Linked DNA regions of Ciceribacter thiooxidans. Each later gene encodes a partner of the first gene's protein in a complex. Links are inferred from orthologs where the notes say so. Each region holds a gene or a part of one and is shown in the gene's direction. Other genes may lie near its edges. The genes, in order: ccmE and ccmB.

Region 1 (7,182 bases):
CGCGGCCGGCCGGACAAGACGGAGAGGGACTGGCAGCATGCGCATTCTGGTCGTCGAGGACGACGTTAATCTCAATCGGCAACTCGTCGAGGCGCTGGAAGAAGCGGGCTATGTGGTCGACAAGGCGCTCGACGGCGAGGAGGGGCACTTCCTCGGCGACACCGAACCCTATGACGCGGTGATCCTCGACATCGGCCTGCCGGAAATGGACGGCCTGACCGTGCTGGAAAAATGGCGTGCGGCAGGGCGCGCAATGCCCGTATTGATCCTGACGGCCCGCGACCGCTGGAGCGACAAGGTGGCCGGTATCGACGCCGGCGCCGACGACTACGTCGCCAAGCCCTTCCACGTGGAAGAAGTGCTCGCACGCATCCGCGCGCTGATCCGCCGTGCGGCGGGGCACGCCTCCTCCGAGATCGTCTGCGGTCCGGTCCGCCTCGACACCAAGGCGTCGAAGGCGAGCGTCTCCGGCACGCAGCTCAAGCTCACCTCGCACGAATACCGGCTGCTTTCCTACCTGATGCACCACATGGGCGAGGTGGTATCGCGCTCGGAACTCGTCGAGCATCTCTACGATCAGGATTTCGATCGCGATTCCAACACCATCGAGGTCTTCGTCGGGCGCCTGCGCAAGAAGATCGGCCTTGACCTGATCGAGACGGTGCGCGGTCTCGGCTACCGGATGCAAGCGCCCAAAGATGCGCACTAGATCGCTGACCGTCAGGGTGCTGCTGCTGGCCACGGCGTGGTCGGCGGTCGCACTCGTGACCATGGCGGTGGTGATCTCGGCGCTCTACCGGCAGGGCACCGAGCGCGGTTTTAACAACCTGCTGCGCGCCCAACTCTACAACGTCATCAATTCCGTGTCGATCGGCGACGGCGACAGCCTGGCGGGCAGTCCCGAACTCGGCGACCTGCGCTTCTCGCAGCCGAAGACCGGCTGGTACTGGCTGGTCGAGCCGCTCGGCAATTTCACCACCGCGCCGCTCGCCTCCACCTCGCTCGGCCTCACCGACCTGCCGGTGCCGGACATCAATACCGTCCCCTTCGACGACCACTACGAACGCTTCTATCCGATGACAGACCCGTACGGGAACCATCTGAGGGTCGCCGAGACGGAGGTCGTGCTCGACGCCAACGGCCGGGCGGCGCGCTTTCGCGTTTCGGGAAACGTCGACGTCGTCGAGGAGGATGTCCGCTTCTTCACCACGAGGCTCTATACCGGGCTTGCGCTGATCGGCCTCGGCGGCCTCATCGTCAACGGCCTTGCCATTCTCTACGGGCTGAAGCCGCTCGAACGGGCGCGTCGGGCGCTGGAGCGGATCCGGGCCGGCGAGGCGGAGCGGATCGAGGGCGTCTTCCCCCGCGAAATCCAGCCGCTTGCAAACGAGATCAACGCGCTGATCGACAGCAATCGTCGCATCGTCGAGCGCGCCCGCATGCAGGTCGGCAATCTCGCTCATTCGCTGAAGACGCCGATCGCCGTGCTGCTCAACGAGACGCGGGCGCTGCCGAAGTCGCAGGCGAGCGTCGTCACCGCCCAGGCCGAGGCGATGCAGAGCCAGGTTTCCTCCTATCTCAACCGCGCCCGTATCGCCGCACAGCGCGAGTCCGTACTGGCGCGCACCGAGTTCGAGCCGGTGCTGGAGCGGCTGATCCGCGTGATGCGGCGGCTGAACCCGGAGACGCAGTTCGATCTGAAGCTCGCACCGGGGCTGGTGCTGGCCATGGAGCAGCAGGATGTCGAGGAGACGGTCGGCAACCTCCTGGAGAACGCCGCCCGCTTCGCCGCCACCGGCGTAGTCGTCACCGCCGGCGCGGCCGAGGGCCACGAGCCCGGCGAGGGCGTGATGCGCCGCGACTGGATCGAGGTGACCGTCGAGGACGACGGACCGGGACTGGAACCGGGCGAGATCGTCGAGGCGCTGAAGCGCGGACGGCGGCTCGACGAGAGCAAGCCGGGCACCGGGCTCGGGCTTTCGATCGTCAACGAAATCGCCTCCGAATATCAGGGGGCATTCGGACTTTCTCGCGGCGCGCGCGGCGGATTGCGGGCGCGATTGGTGCTTCCGGCCGTCACGAGGGACATTGCGTGAGGCGAATTTCCGTGAAAAAAGAAGGCTGTCACAATGATGCCACGTGGCTGCCGCAGCTAAGAGAGAGAATATTGAGGGTGGTCGGAAAAGGTCGGGCCGGGGACATGGGAAATAAGCGCTTTCGTATCGCGGTGACGGCGACGTTTGCCGCCGTGGCACTGTCGTCCTGCGCAACCACGAGCGGCAAAAGCTCCGCGTCGGGCCTCTACATCTCCGCATTGCAGGGCGGTATCATCGCCCGTTCGGGCGTCGAGTTGTCGAACAGCCAGACGCAGCGCGCACTCGAAGCCGAATACCGCGCGCTGGAGGCTGCACCCGGTGGCCAGCCGGTCGCCTGGAAGGGGAATGAGATTTCCGGCGAGGTGATCGCCGCCGCACCCTATCAGGTCGGCCAGCAGAATTGCCGCCAGTACACCCACAAGCTGAAGGTGAAGGGCAGCGAGACGGAGGTGCGCGGCGCGGCCTGCCGCAACCCGAACGGCACCTGGACGCCCTTGACGTAAGTCAAGACGGGAAATCCTGCGATCCCCTAGAACAGGGCTTGCGGCGAAACGCCTCAAATGTGCGTCATCAGCCGTTTGCCGGTTGGAATGTCCCCCGGCATAGATTAATTGGGTTCTCATGTTGTTCTGGATCGCCACTGCCTTGCTGACGGCCGTCACGGCCGTCGTCCTTCTCGGGCCGCTCTTTCGCGGCAATACCGTCCTTGTCGAGGACGCGGTCGGCGAGGCCGCCGTCTACCGCGACCAGTTGAACGAACTCGAACGCGACAAGACGCTCGGCCTGATTGGGGGCGAGGAAGCGGATTACGCCCGCGCCGAGATCGGTCGGCGCCTCATCGCCGCGTCGGCCGAGGCGAAGGGCGGCAAGCAGCCGAAATCCGGCCGGCACCTGCTGGCACAGGCTTTCATCGTCGTCTGCCTGCCGGCGATCGGGCTCGGTCTCTACATGCTGACCGGCAGCCCCGGAATGCCTTCCGAGCCGCTTGCCGCACGGCTGGAAAACCCCGGCAACAATCTCGAACTGCTGGTCGCCAAGGTGGAACGGCACCTTGCCCAGAACCCGGACGACGGCGCCGGCTGGGACGTGCTGGCACCGATCTATTTCAAGATGTCGCGCTACGGCGACGCAGAACTCGCCTACCGCAACGCGATCCGCCTGCTCGGCCAGAACCCGGAGCGGATGATCGGCCTCGGCGAAACGATGACGGCAGAAAGTGACGGCATCGTCACCGCCGACGCCCGCTCGGCCTTCGAACAGGCGGTGAAGCTCGGCAGCGCCAATCCGCGCGCCTCCTTCTACATCGCGCTGTCGCTCGAGCAGGAAGGCAAGCGCGAGGAGGCCCGCGCCGCCTTCGAGGCGCTCGCCAAGGCATCGCCGGCCGACGCGCCGTGGCTGCCGCTGGTCAACGAACACATCGCGGCGAACACCGGCGAAGCGAAGCCGGAAGCGCCCGGCAATCCGACGGCGGCCGATATCGCCGCGGCGCAGGGCATGTCGACGGGCGACCGCACGGAGATGATCCGCGGCATGGTCGCCGGGCTCGACGCCAAGCTCAAGGAAAACCCGAACAATTTCGAAGGCTGGATGCGTCTCGTCCGGTCCTACGCGATGCTGAAGGAGCCGGAAAACGCCGTCGCGGCGCTGAAATCCGCGCTCGCGGCCTTCCCGGCGGAGGGGCAGGAAGGCCAGCAACTGATCGCGATGGCCCGCGAGCTCGGCCTGCCGGTGGAGGAAGCACTGAAATGACCCGCAAACAGAAGAGACTGGCCGTCATCGCCGGCGGCATGGGCTTCATCGTCGCGGCCGTGCTGCTGGTGATGTTCGCCTTCAGCCAGTCGGTCGCCTATTTCTACGTGCCGGGCGATCTCGCCACCGTGACGGTGCCGCCGGGAACGCGCATCCGGCTCGGCGGCCTCGTCGAAACGGGTTCGGTCAAGCGCGGCGAGGGATCGACCGTGACCTTCGCCATCACCGACACGATCGGAACCGTTCCGGTCACCTATACCGGCATCCTGCCCGATCTCTTCCGTGAAGGGCAGGGCGTGGTCGCAGAAGGCGCCTTCGTCGCCGGCGATCCGGTCTTCGCCGCCGACACGGTGCTTGCCAAGCACGACGAGACCTATATGCCGAAGGACGTCGCCGACCGCCTGAAGGCGCAGGGCGTCGAACTGAGCGGCAAGGAGACGGTGAAATGATCATCGAACTCGGACACTATGCCCTGGTCCTGGCGCTGGCGACGGCGATCGTTGTCTCCGTACTGCCGCTGATCGGCGCAAGGCGCGGCGATACGGCGCTGATGGGCATCGCCACCACGGGTACGCTCGCGATGTTCGGGCTCGTGGTGCTTTCCTTCGGGGCGCTGAGTTATGCCTATATGGTCTCCGATTTCTCGGTGCAGAACGTCTGGCAGAACTCGCACTCGCTGCTTCCCGACGTCTACCGCTTCGCCGCCGTGTGGGGGAACCATGAAGGCTCGATGATGCTGTGGCTGTTGATCCTCAGCCTGTTCAGCGCCATGGTCGCCTTCTTCGGCGCCAACCTGCCGCAGCGGTTGAAGGCGAATGTGCTGGCGGTGCAGGCGTGGATCGCGACCGCCTTCGCCCTCTTCATCCTGCTCACCTCCAATCCCTTCATCCGCCTCGCGCCGGCACCGGCGGAAGGCAAGGACCTCAATCCGGTCCTGCAGGACGTCGGCCTCGCCATCCATCCGCCGCTTCTCTATCTCGGCTATGTCGGCTTCTCCGTCTGCTTTTCGTTCGCGATCGCCGCCCTCATCGACGGGCGCATCGACGCCGCCTGGGCGCGCTGGGTGCGGCCGTGGACGCTTGCCGCCTGGACCTTTCTGACCGCCGGCATCGCCATGGGCTCCTACTGGGCCTATTACGAGCTCGGCTGGGGCGGCTGGTGGTTCTGGGACCCGGTCGAAAATGCCTCCTTCATGCCCTGGCTCGCCGGCACGGCGCTGCTGCATTCCGCGCTGGTCATGGAAAAGCGCGAGGCGCTGAAGATCTGGACGGTGCTGCTGGCCATCCTCGCCTTCTCGCTGTCGCTCCTCGGCACCTTCCTCGTGCGCTCCGGCGTGCTGACCTCGGTGCATGCGTTTGCGACCGACCCGAGCCGCGGCATCTTCATCCTCGGTATCCTGACGATCTTCATCGGCGGGGCGTTCACGCTGTTCGCCTTCCGGGCGCCGGCTCTGAAGTCGGGCGGGCTCTTCGCACCGATCTCGCGGGAAGGGGCGCTCGTCCTCAACAACCTGATCCTGACCGTCTCGGCGGCGACAGTGCTCGTCGGCACGCTCTATCCGCTGCTCCTCGAGACGCTGACCGGCGACAAGATCTCGGTCGGTCCGCCCTTCTTCAACCTGACCTTCGGCCTGCTGATGGCACCGCTCCTCATTGCGCTGCCCTTCGGGCCGATGCTCGCCTGGAAGCGCGGCGACCTGCTCGGCGCATTCCAGCGGCTTTACGTGGCGGCGGGGCTCGCGCTCGTCGCGGCCGTGATCCTCTTCTACGTCCAGCACGGCGGCCCGGTGCTCGCCGTCTTCGGTCTCGCTGCGGGCTTCTTCATCGTCTTCGGTGCGCTCGCCGACCTCTGGTACCGCGCCGGCTTCAACAAGGTCTCGACGTCGGTCGCCTTCCAGCGCCTCGCGGGCCTTCCGCGCTCGGCCTTCGGCACGGCGCTCGCCCATCTCGGCTTCGGCGTGACGGTGCTCGGCATCGTCGCGGTGACCACCTTCGAGACGGAGACGGTCACCGAGATGAAACCCGGCATGACGGTGGAGGCGGGCGGCTATACTGTCACCTTCGACCGGATGATGGCGGCGAAGGGCCCGAACTTCACCGAGGACCGGGCGCACTTCACCCTGAGCAAGGGTGGCGTCGACATGGGCGAGGTGTGGTCCTCGAAGCGTCTCTACACGGCGCGGCGCATGCCTACTACCGAGGCCGGCATCCGCAGCTTCGGCACCAGCCAGCTCTACGTCTCGCTCGGCGATCCGATGGCCGAGGGAGGCATCGTCGTGCGCGTCTGGTGGAAACCCTTCATTCTCTGCATCTGGATCGGCGCCCTCGTCATGATGGCGGGCGGCTTCGTCTCACTCTCCGACCGGCGGCTGCGCGTCGGCGCGCCGACGCGGCGGACGAAGTCCGTCAAGGTGGCGCTGGAGGCTGCGGAATGAACATGATGCGTCGTAGATTGCCCCTCACCCTGACCCTCTCCCCGCAGGCGGGGAGAGGGGACGGAGACGGTGCGGCAGCGTCCTTCTCTCCGCTTGCGGGGAGAAGGTGCCGGCAGGCGGATGAGGGGCAGCATGACACGAGCGTAGGCGGGTTGACGTCCCCCTCATCCGGCCCTTCGGGCCACCTTCTCCCCGCCGGGGAGAAGAGGGAGCGCACGTCTGGGTCCGTCAACATGCTCCGACGCTTGCTGATGGCCGTCATCCTGGCGCTGTCGGTGTTCGCGCCGCTGCCCGCCTTTGCCGTCAATCCGGACGAGGTGCTGGCCGATCCCGTGCTGGAACAGCGCGCCCGTAATATTTCGGCTGAGCTGCGCTGCCTCGTCTGCCAGAACCAGTCGATCGACGATTCGAATGCCGATCTCGCCCGTGACCTGAGGCTCATCGTGCGCCAGCGCATCGTCGGCGGCGATACCGACGAAGAGGTCATGGATTACGTAGTATCGCGCTACGGCGAGTTCGTGCTCCTGAAGCCTCGCGTCTCGGCCAAGACCTATGTTCTCTGGGGTGCTCCCGCCGCGCTGCTGGTGATCGGCGCCTTTGCGGCACTCGTCTATGCCCGCGGCCGCAATCGCCCAGCGCCGGAAAGGCTTTCGCCCGAGGAAGAGGCGCGGCTGAAGGCGCTGATCGAGGACTGAGCCGCGGCGCTGCCCGCCAGCGGCACCGGGGCAATTGCCAGGGATTCTGAGCAGCGCACGAAGCGTGCTCCCTCTTCTCCCCAGCGGGGAGAAGGTGGCCCGGAGGGCCGGATGAGGGGGCGCGAGGCGCAAAAGGCGGTGCCGGGCAGCCCCCTCATCGCCTCGCATCCGCTCGGCACTTCTCCCCGCTGGGGAGAAGAGGGAGGCC
Region 2 (7,181 bases), 1.2 Mb from region 1 along the record:
GTCGAGCGTATCGATACGGCAGATGAGAGGGATGTCCTTCACCGTGCCGTCCGAGTAGGAGACCTTGGCGATCTTCTTCTCGCGCGGTTTGATCTCCCCGTCGAGGCCCTCGATGGTCACCAGCTCATCGCCCTTCAGGTTGAGGCTCTGCCAGGTGGTACCATCCTCGAAGACGAACGGTATGACGCCCATGCCGACCAGGTTCGAACGGTGGATGCGTTCGAACGACTGGGCAATGACCGCGCGGACTCCGAGCAGGTTGGTGCCCTTGGCAGCCCAGTCGCGGGAGGAGCCGTTGCCGTACTCGACACCGGCGAAGATGACGAGCGGAACGCCTTCGGCCTTGTACATCATGGCGGCGTCGTAGATCGACATCTCTTCCTTGGACGGATAGTGGATGGTGTAGCCACCTTCCTTGCCGTTCGGGCCGAGCATGTGGTTGCGGATGCGGATGTTGGCGAACGTGCCGCGCATCATCACTTCGTGGTTACCACGACGCGTGCCGTACTGGTTGAAGTCGGCAACGCCGACGCCATTCTCCATAAGGTATGCACCGGCCGGCGAGGCGGCCTTGATCGAACCGGCCGGCGAAATGTGGTCGGTGGTGATCTTGTCGCCGAAGAGGCCGAGCACGCGGGCGCCCACGATGTTCGACACGCCGGAACCGGTCTTGCCCATGCCGACGAAGTAGGGCGGGTTCTGCACGTAGGTCGACTTGTCGTCCCAGGCGTAGGTCTGACCAGCGGGAACCTGCACGGCCTGCCAGTTTTCGTCGCCCTTGAACACGTCCGCATACTTCGACTCGAAAAGTTCACGGGTCACGTACTTGGCGATGAATTCCTGGATCTCGTGCGAGGTCGGCCAGATGTCCTTCAGGTAGACCGGGTTGCCGTTCTGGTCTTCGCCCAGCGGTTCCTTGGTCAGGTCCTTCTGCACCGTACCGGCGAGCGCGTAAGCGACGACGAGCGGCGGAGAGGCGAGGTAGTTGGCCTGGACGTCCGGCGAGATGCGGCCCTCGAAGTTGCGGTTGCCCGAGAGTACACCCGCGGTGATCAGGCCTTTGTCGTTGATCGTCTTCGAGATCGGGCCCGGCAGAGGGCCGGAGTTGCCGATGCAGGTCGTGCAGCCGTAGCCGACGAGATTGAAGCCAAGCTTGTCGAGATCGGCCTGCAGGCCGGACTTGGCGAGGTATTCGCCAACGACCTGCGATCCGGGTGCGAGCGAGGTCTTGACCCACGGCTTGGACTTGAGGCCCTTGGCGGCTGCGTTACGGGCGAGAAGACCGGCAGCGATCAGTACACTCGGGTTCGAGGTATTCGTGCACGATGTAATGGCGGCGATGCAGACGTCACCATGTCCGAGATCGAAGCTTTCACCTTCAACCGGGTAGCGGGCGTCGATCTGACCGGGCTTCTTGTAGTCGCCTTCGAGGGCGGTTGCGAAGTTCGGGGCGATGGTTTCGAGCGGCAGGCGGCCTTCCGGACGCTTCGGGCCGGCCATCGAGGGGACGACGTCGCCGAGGTCGAGTTCGAGTGTGTCGGTGAAGACGAGATCGGAACCGTCACCTTCGCGCCACATGCCCTGTGCCTTCGAATAGGCTTCGACGAGGGCGATGCGATCCTTGCTGCGACCCGACATGTCGAGATAACCGAGCGTTGCCGAGTCGACCGGGAAGAAGCCGCAGGTCGCACCGTATTCCGGGCCCATGTTGCCGATGGTCGCGCGATCGGCGACGGGCAGCGTATCGAGGCCGGGACCGAAGAACTCCACGAACTTCGAGACGACACCCTTCTTGCGCAGCATCTGTACGACTGTCAGCACGAGATCGGTGGCGGTGACACCTTCCTTCAGTGTGCCGGTCAGCTTGAAGCCGATGACCTCAGGCAGAAGCATGGACACCGGCTGGCCGAGCATGGCGGCTTCGGCTTCGATACCACCGACGCCCCAGCCCAGCACGCCGAGACCGTTGATCATCGTGGTGTGGCTGTCCGTCCCGACGCAGGTGTCCGGATAGGCGATCGTTTCGCCATCCTCTTCCTTCGTCCAGACGGTCTGGCCGAGATATTCGAAATTCACCTGGTGACAGATGCCCGTACCCGGGGAACGACGCGGAAGTTCTTGAAGGCCTGCTGGCCCCACTTCAGGAAGCGGTAGCGCTCCCCGTTGCGCAGATATTCGAGCTCGACGTTTTTCGCGAAGGCCTGGGGCGTGCCGAATTCGTCGACGATAACCGAGTGGTCGATGACGAGGTCGACCGGAACGAGGGGATTGATCTTCTCCGGATCGCCGCCGAGCGCCTTGATCCCGTCACGCATCGCGGCGAGGTCGACGACCGCCGGAACGCCGGTGAAGTCCTGCATCAGGACGCGCGCCGGGCGGTAAGCAATCTCGGCTTCGGTCAGGCCCTTGTTGGTGAGCCAGGCGGCGACACTTTCGATGTCGGCTTTGGTGACCGAACGTCCGTCTTCGTTGCGCAGCAGGTTCTCAAGAAGCACCTTCATCGAGTAAGGGAGCTTCGAGACGCCTGCGAGGCCGTTCGCTTCCGCCTTGGGAAGGCTGTAATAGACGTAATCCTTGCCATTCACGGTAATCGTGGACCGGCAATTGAAACTGTCGAGTGATTTGGACACGGACATGAACCCCGCTTATTCTGATAGCCAACACATTCGTGCGGACGCCTATGCACTTCATGCACATCAGGATGCGGGTACGGCCATTTCCGCTGTCCGCACGTGAAAGTCGCGAGTGCAACCCCAAGTTCGGCACAAGGATGATATTCACGCCGACCGCTGGCGTGGTTGCAGGTCTTATAGATAATTTCTAAGAAGGGCACCAGACCAACGAATGGTGAATTTCTACAAATTTTTGCAGGGCCCGAAGGGTCTCCGCTGGAAGGCTGAAACATGCGGCTGAGTGCCGAAAATCTCTCCGCGAGGCGCGGCGAGGACTTCATCTTCGAGGACATTTCCTTCGCACTCGGTGCGGGCGAAGTAATGATCTTAACGGGGCGGAACGGGTCGGGAAAATCGACGCTCCTTCGGGTGCTGGCGGGTTTGCTGAGACCGGAGGGAGGCCGCGTGGACTTTATCGCCGCGGGAGATCACGAGAGCCGCCCTGCACGCGAGGCAAGTCATTATCTCGGCCACCGCAACGCAATGAAGCAGGAGCTGACGGTATCGGAGAACTTGGTCTTCTGGAAAGAATTCCTCAGGGATTTCGATGGGGGAAGGGGATAGCGGTCGACGATGCCGCCCATGCCGTCGGCCTCGAAGGTATTGCACATCTTCCGTTCGGCTATCTTTCCGCCGGACAGCAACGACGCTTCGCCATGGCGAAACTGCTCGTGGCTTACCGGCCTGTCTGGATTCTCGATGAACCGACCGCGGCACTCGACGCAAGTGCCGACCAGATGTTTGCCGGCCTGGTCCGCGATCATCTCGCAACCGGTGGGATCGCGATCGCCGCAACGCACCAGCCGCTGGGACTTGACGCCGCCCGTGAACTGAAAATGACCGGGTTCTCCGGCGCCCCAGGAGGTGTCTGGCAATGATGGCGCTCTTCCTGCGTGATCTCAAGCTTTCCGTCCGGGCCGGTGGCGGCGCGCTGATCGGTGTGCTGTTTTTCATGACGGTCGTCGCCGTGATCCCGTTCGGCGTTGGACCTGATCTCAACCTGCTTTCGCGTATCGGACCGGCAATCGTCTGGATCGGCGCCCTTTTGTCTGCTTTGCTCGGGCTTGACCGGCTTTTCCAGGCCGAGCGCGACGACGGATCGCTGGACCTGATGCTGATGCAGGAGTCACCTCTGGTCGTGACGGTTTTCGTGAAGTGTTTGGCGCATTGGACTGCGACGAGCCTGCCGCTCGTCATCGCCTCGCCTTTGCTTGGCCTTTTCATGAACATGAACGAGATCGCGATCGGGGCGGTGATGCTGACCCTGCTCGTCGGTTCGCCCGCCATCACGTTTATCGGTGCGGCAGGTGCGGCTGTGGCCGTGGCGCTTCCGCGCGGTGGCCTGCTCGTGTCCATCCTCGTACTTCCGCTTGCCATTCCCGTGTTGATCTTTGGCGTCAGCGCGTCCTATGCCGCGGTCGAGGACCCCGCCCCATTTATGCCGCCCTTTCTCTTTTTGATTGCGATCGTACTCTTCTTCGCCGTGATCGGCCCTGTGGCCGCTGCCGTCGCCTTGCGCAACGCCTCGGATTGATTGGTATCAATTGCAGCAAAACGGCAGTCAGGTTAGAAGTGTTCTATGAACCAAGCGAGCCTTACCATCTCCAAGATTACCGACCTTGCAAACCCCACCCGTTTTCTCGCACTTGCCAGGCGCGTGATTTCGTGGCTCGCGGTCTTGACCGCGCTGCTCTTCGTGGCTGGCCTCTATCTGAGTTTCACGACCGAGGGCGATTATCAGCAGGGCATGACGGTGCGCATCATGTATGTGCATGTGCCTGCCGCCTGGCTCTCGATGATGTGCTACACCGTCATGGCAATTTCCGCCATCGGAACGCTCGTTTGGCGTCATCCATTGGCTGACGTCTCCCACAAATCCGCAGCGCCGCTTGGTGCGGCATTCACGTTCATCGCTCTTCTCACCGGCTCCCTCTGGGGTAAGCCCATGTGGGGTACGTGGTGGGTCTGGGATGCCCGGCTCACCTCGGTCTTCGTGCTGTTCCTGATGTATCTCGGGCTTATCGCACTCAATCGTGCCGTGGATGATCCTTCCAAGGCTGCGCGGCTCAGTGCGGTACTCATTCTCGTCGGCTTCGTGAATATCCCGATTATCAAGTTCTCAGTCGAATGGTGGAACACGCTGCACCAGCCGGCGAGCGTGATACGCATGGGCGGCCCGACGATCGACGCGGAATTCCTGCGGCCGCTACTGGTGATGGCGATCGCCTTCACCCTCCTCTTTTTCACGCTGCACATCGCGGCCATGCGTAACGAAATCTGGCGCCGGCGCATCGCCGTCCAGCGACGACTCGCCGCACGTATGGCAGGGCGGGAGACCTCGCAATGAGCCATGAGTTTTATATCTATGTATCTTATGGCGTGACAGGTATTGTCATTCTGGCTTTGATCGGGTGGGTCTGGCTTGATGGCCGTGCACGGCAACGTGAACTGAAGGAACTGGAAGCGGCCGGCGTTCGCCGCCGCTCGGCGACGGTGGCTGGTGATCGGCAAGCATGAGTGAAAGACTGAGGGAATCCCCGGAAAAGGGCAGAGGAGGCGTCGGCCGCTACGCTTTGGCCGTCGTGCCGCTGGCCGTTTTTCTTGTCATCGCCGGCACTGCCGGCAAGATGCTCTACGATCAGGATTTCAACGGCAAGAGCACGTCGGAGATTCCCTCCGCTCTGATCGGCACCAAGGCACCCGATCTCGAATTGCCCGCGCTTGAAGGGGCAGGGGTACCGGCGCTCACTTCCGAGGTTCTCGCGGGCAAGCTGACATTGGTCAATGTCTTTGCGTCCTGGTGCGTTCCCTGTCGGCAAGAGCATCCGATCCTGAAGGAACTCGCTAAAGATCCGCGGCTTACGGTGGTCGCGATCAACTACAAGGACACGACCGAAAACGCGCTTAAGTTCCTCGGCGAGCTTGGAAATCCCTATAGCGCCATCGGCGTCGATCCCAACGGCAAGGCAGCGATTGACTGGGGCGTCTACGGAATTCCCGAATCTTATCTCGTCGATGCTGGCGGGACGATTGTCTATAAGCGTGTCGGTCCCTTCGATGCGCTCTCGCTCGAGAAAGGGCTATATCCGGCGATAGAAAAAGCGCTGGCAAAAGGCTGATTCAGAGGCCAGCCTGCCATGCCCTGATGGCTTCGATGGGCCAGAGAAGCATCAGCACGTTCAGCGTCAGGTTGTCGCGGATCAGCCATCCCACGTAGATTTCCAGGAACACAGCGATCGAGACAGTCAGCCAGACCGGCGCTCGGGCGGCGAAAAGGAAACCGACGGCCATGAACGCCGTATCCATCGTGGAGTTCAGGATACTGTCACCCTGATAGCCAATCGCCATCGTCGCCGTGCGATATCGGTCGATGACGAGCGGAGAGTTTTCCACCAGCTCCCATGCCGCCTCAATCAGGGTCGCTAACGCAAGTCGCATGGACAATGGCCGGCGTCTGAAGAGGACGAAAGCGAGAAGATAGAACAGGAAGCCGTGAATGATGTGTGACGGCGTGTACCAATCTGCGAGATGCTGCGAATTTCCTGCAGTGTTCACACCGGGCTCGAAGAGCTTGATATAGCCGCATTCGCAGATAGGTATTCTGCCCATCAGGTGAAGGATGCCGATCTGTGCAAGGACGATCAGGCCGACGGCGAATAGCCAGAGGCGGGTCGCTTTGTGACGATCCTGCGGATCGAGCGCGGTGATCGTCACTTTGTCTCCTCCGTCCGTTCCTCGAGTGTGTGGCGCATGATCAGCGGCATTTGCGCGAGCGTGAAGAGGATCGTGATCGGCATCGTGCCCCAGACCTTGAAATTGACCCACACCTCGTCGGAAAAGTTGCGCCACACCGCCTCATTCAGGACGGCAAGGAAGAGAAAGAAGACACCCCAGCGCAGTGTCAGCTTCCGCCAACCGATGTCATCGAGCTGGAAGGCTGCGTTGAAGACATAGCCGAGCAGTGACTTGCCGAAGAAAAGCCCGCCGAGCAGGACCGCGCCGAAAAGAGTGTTCACGATCGTCGGCTTCATCTTGATGAAGGTTTCGTCCTGAAGCCAAATTGACAAAGAACCGAACACCAGCACGACAATGCCCGAGACGAACGGCATGATCGGCAAGTGTCGGAAAACAATCTTCGAAACAACCAACGAGGCCACCGTCGCGGCCATGAACAATGCCGTTGCGATGAAGAGCGGCCCCCCCACAGTGGAAAGCACCGGGAACGCCTTCGCTAGCCATTCGCCGCGAAGATTACCAAAGAAGAAGATGATCAACGGGCCCAGCTCAAGCGCTAGCTTGAGGAGCGGGTGGTGCTTCTCGGCGGCAGTCGGTTCTGTGTCACTATGGCTGGATGTCATTGTCTTTGCCTGTCATACTTTCTTGCTTGAGCGCCGCGCGTTCGTTTTCCCGCCTCTTGCGTCAGCCTCCGAGACCCGCAATCGCCTTGGCGAAGTCATCCGCCTCAAACGGTTCGAGATCATCGATCCCCTCGCCGACACCGATGAAATA

Evidence for each region.
Region 2: the proteins of ccmE (region 1) and ccmB are in contact, whole or in part, in a solved structure (PDB 8CE8), measured with the Escherichia coli proteins. The link is inferred for Ciceribacter thiooxidans from one-to-one orthologs.

Annotation. Positions count from the first base shown.
Region 1 is NZ_CP059896.1:2,345,144-2,352,325, reverse strand. What follows is about bases 2,582-5,567. They hold ccmE (cytochrome c maturation protein CcmE), read left to right. Parts: upstream 2,582-3,841; coding sequence 3,842-4,294; downstream 4,295-5,567. Other genes in these bases: H4I97_RS11370 (heme lyase CcmF/NrfE family subunit), read left to right, coding at 4,291-5,567; ccmI (c-type cytochrome biogenesis protein CcmI), read left to right, coding at 2,718-3,845; H4I97_RS11385 (hypothetical protein), read left to right, coding at 2,582-2,599. In the rest of the region: H4I97_RS11395 (response regulator transcription factor), read left to right, coding at 38-709; H4I97_RS11390 (ATP-binding protein), read left to right, coding at 699-2,096; more of H4I97_RS11385, read left to right, coding at 2,201-2,581; more of H4I97_RS11370, read left to right, coding at 5,568-6,279; H4I97_RS11365 (cytochrome c-type biogenesis protein), read left to right, coding at 6,513-6,974. UniProt on the Escherichia coli protein: Heme chaperone required for the biogenesis of c-type cytochromes. Transiently binds heme delivered by CcmC and transfers the heme to apo-cytochromes in a process facilitated by CcmF and CcmH.
Region 2 is NZ_CP059896.1:3,552,339-3,559,519, forward strand. What follows is about bases 2,392-5,376. They hold ccmB (heme exporter protein CcmB), read left to right. Parts: upstream 2,392-3,546; coding sequence 3,547-4,206; downstream 4,207-5,376. Other genes in these bases: H4I97_RS17570 (heme ABC transporter permease), read left to right, coding at 4,252-5,019; ccmD (heme exporter protein CcmD), read left to right, coding at 5,016-5,189; H4I97_RS17580 (DsbE family thiol:disulfide interchange protein), read left to right, coding at 5,186-5,376. Also shown: more of H4I97_RS17580, read left to right, coding at 5,377-5,791; H4I97_RS17585 (DUF2585 domain-containing protein), read right to left, coding at 5,793-6,317; H4I97_RS17590 (septation protein A), read right to left, coding at 6,383-7,030; signal recognition particle-docking protein FtsY, read right to left, coding at 7,092-7,181. UniProt on the Escherichia coli protein: Required for the export of heme to the periplasm for the biogenesis of c-type cytochromes.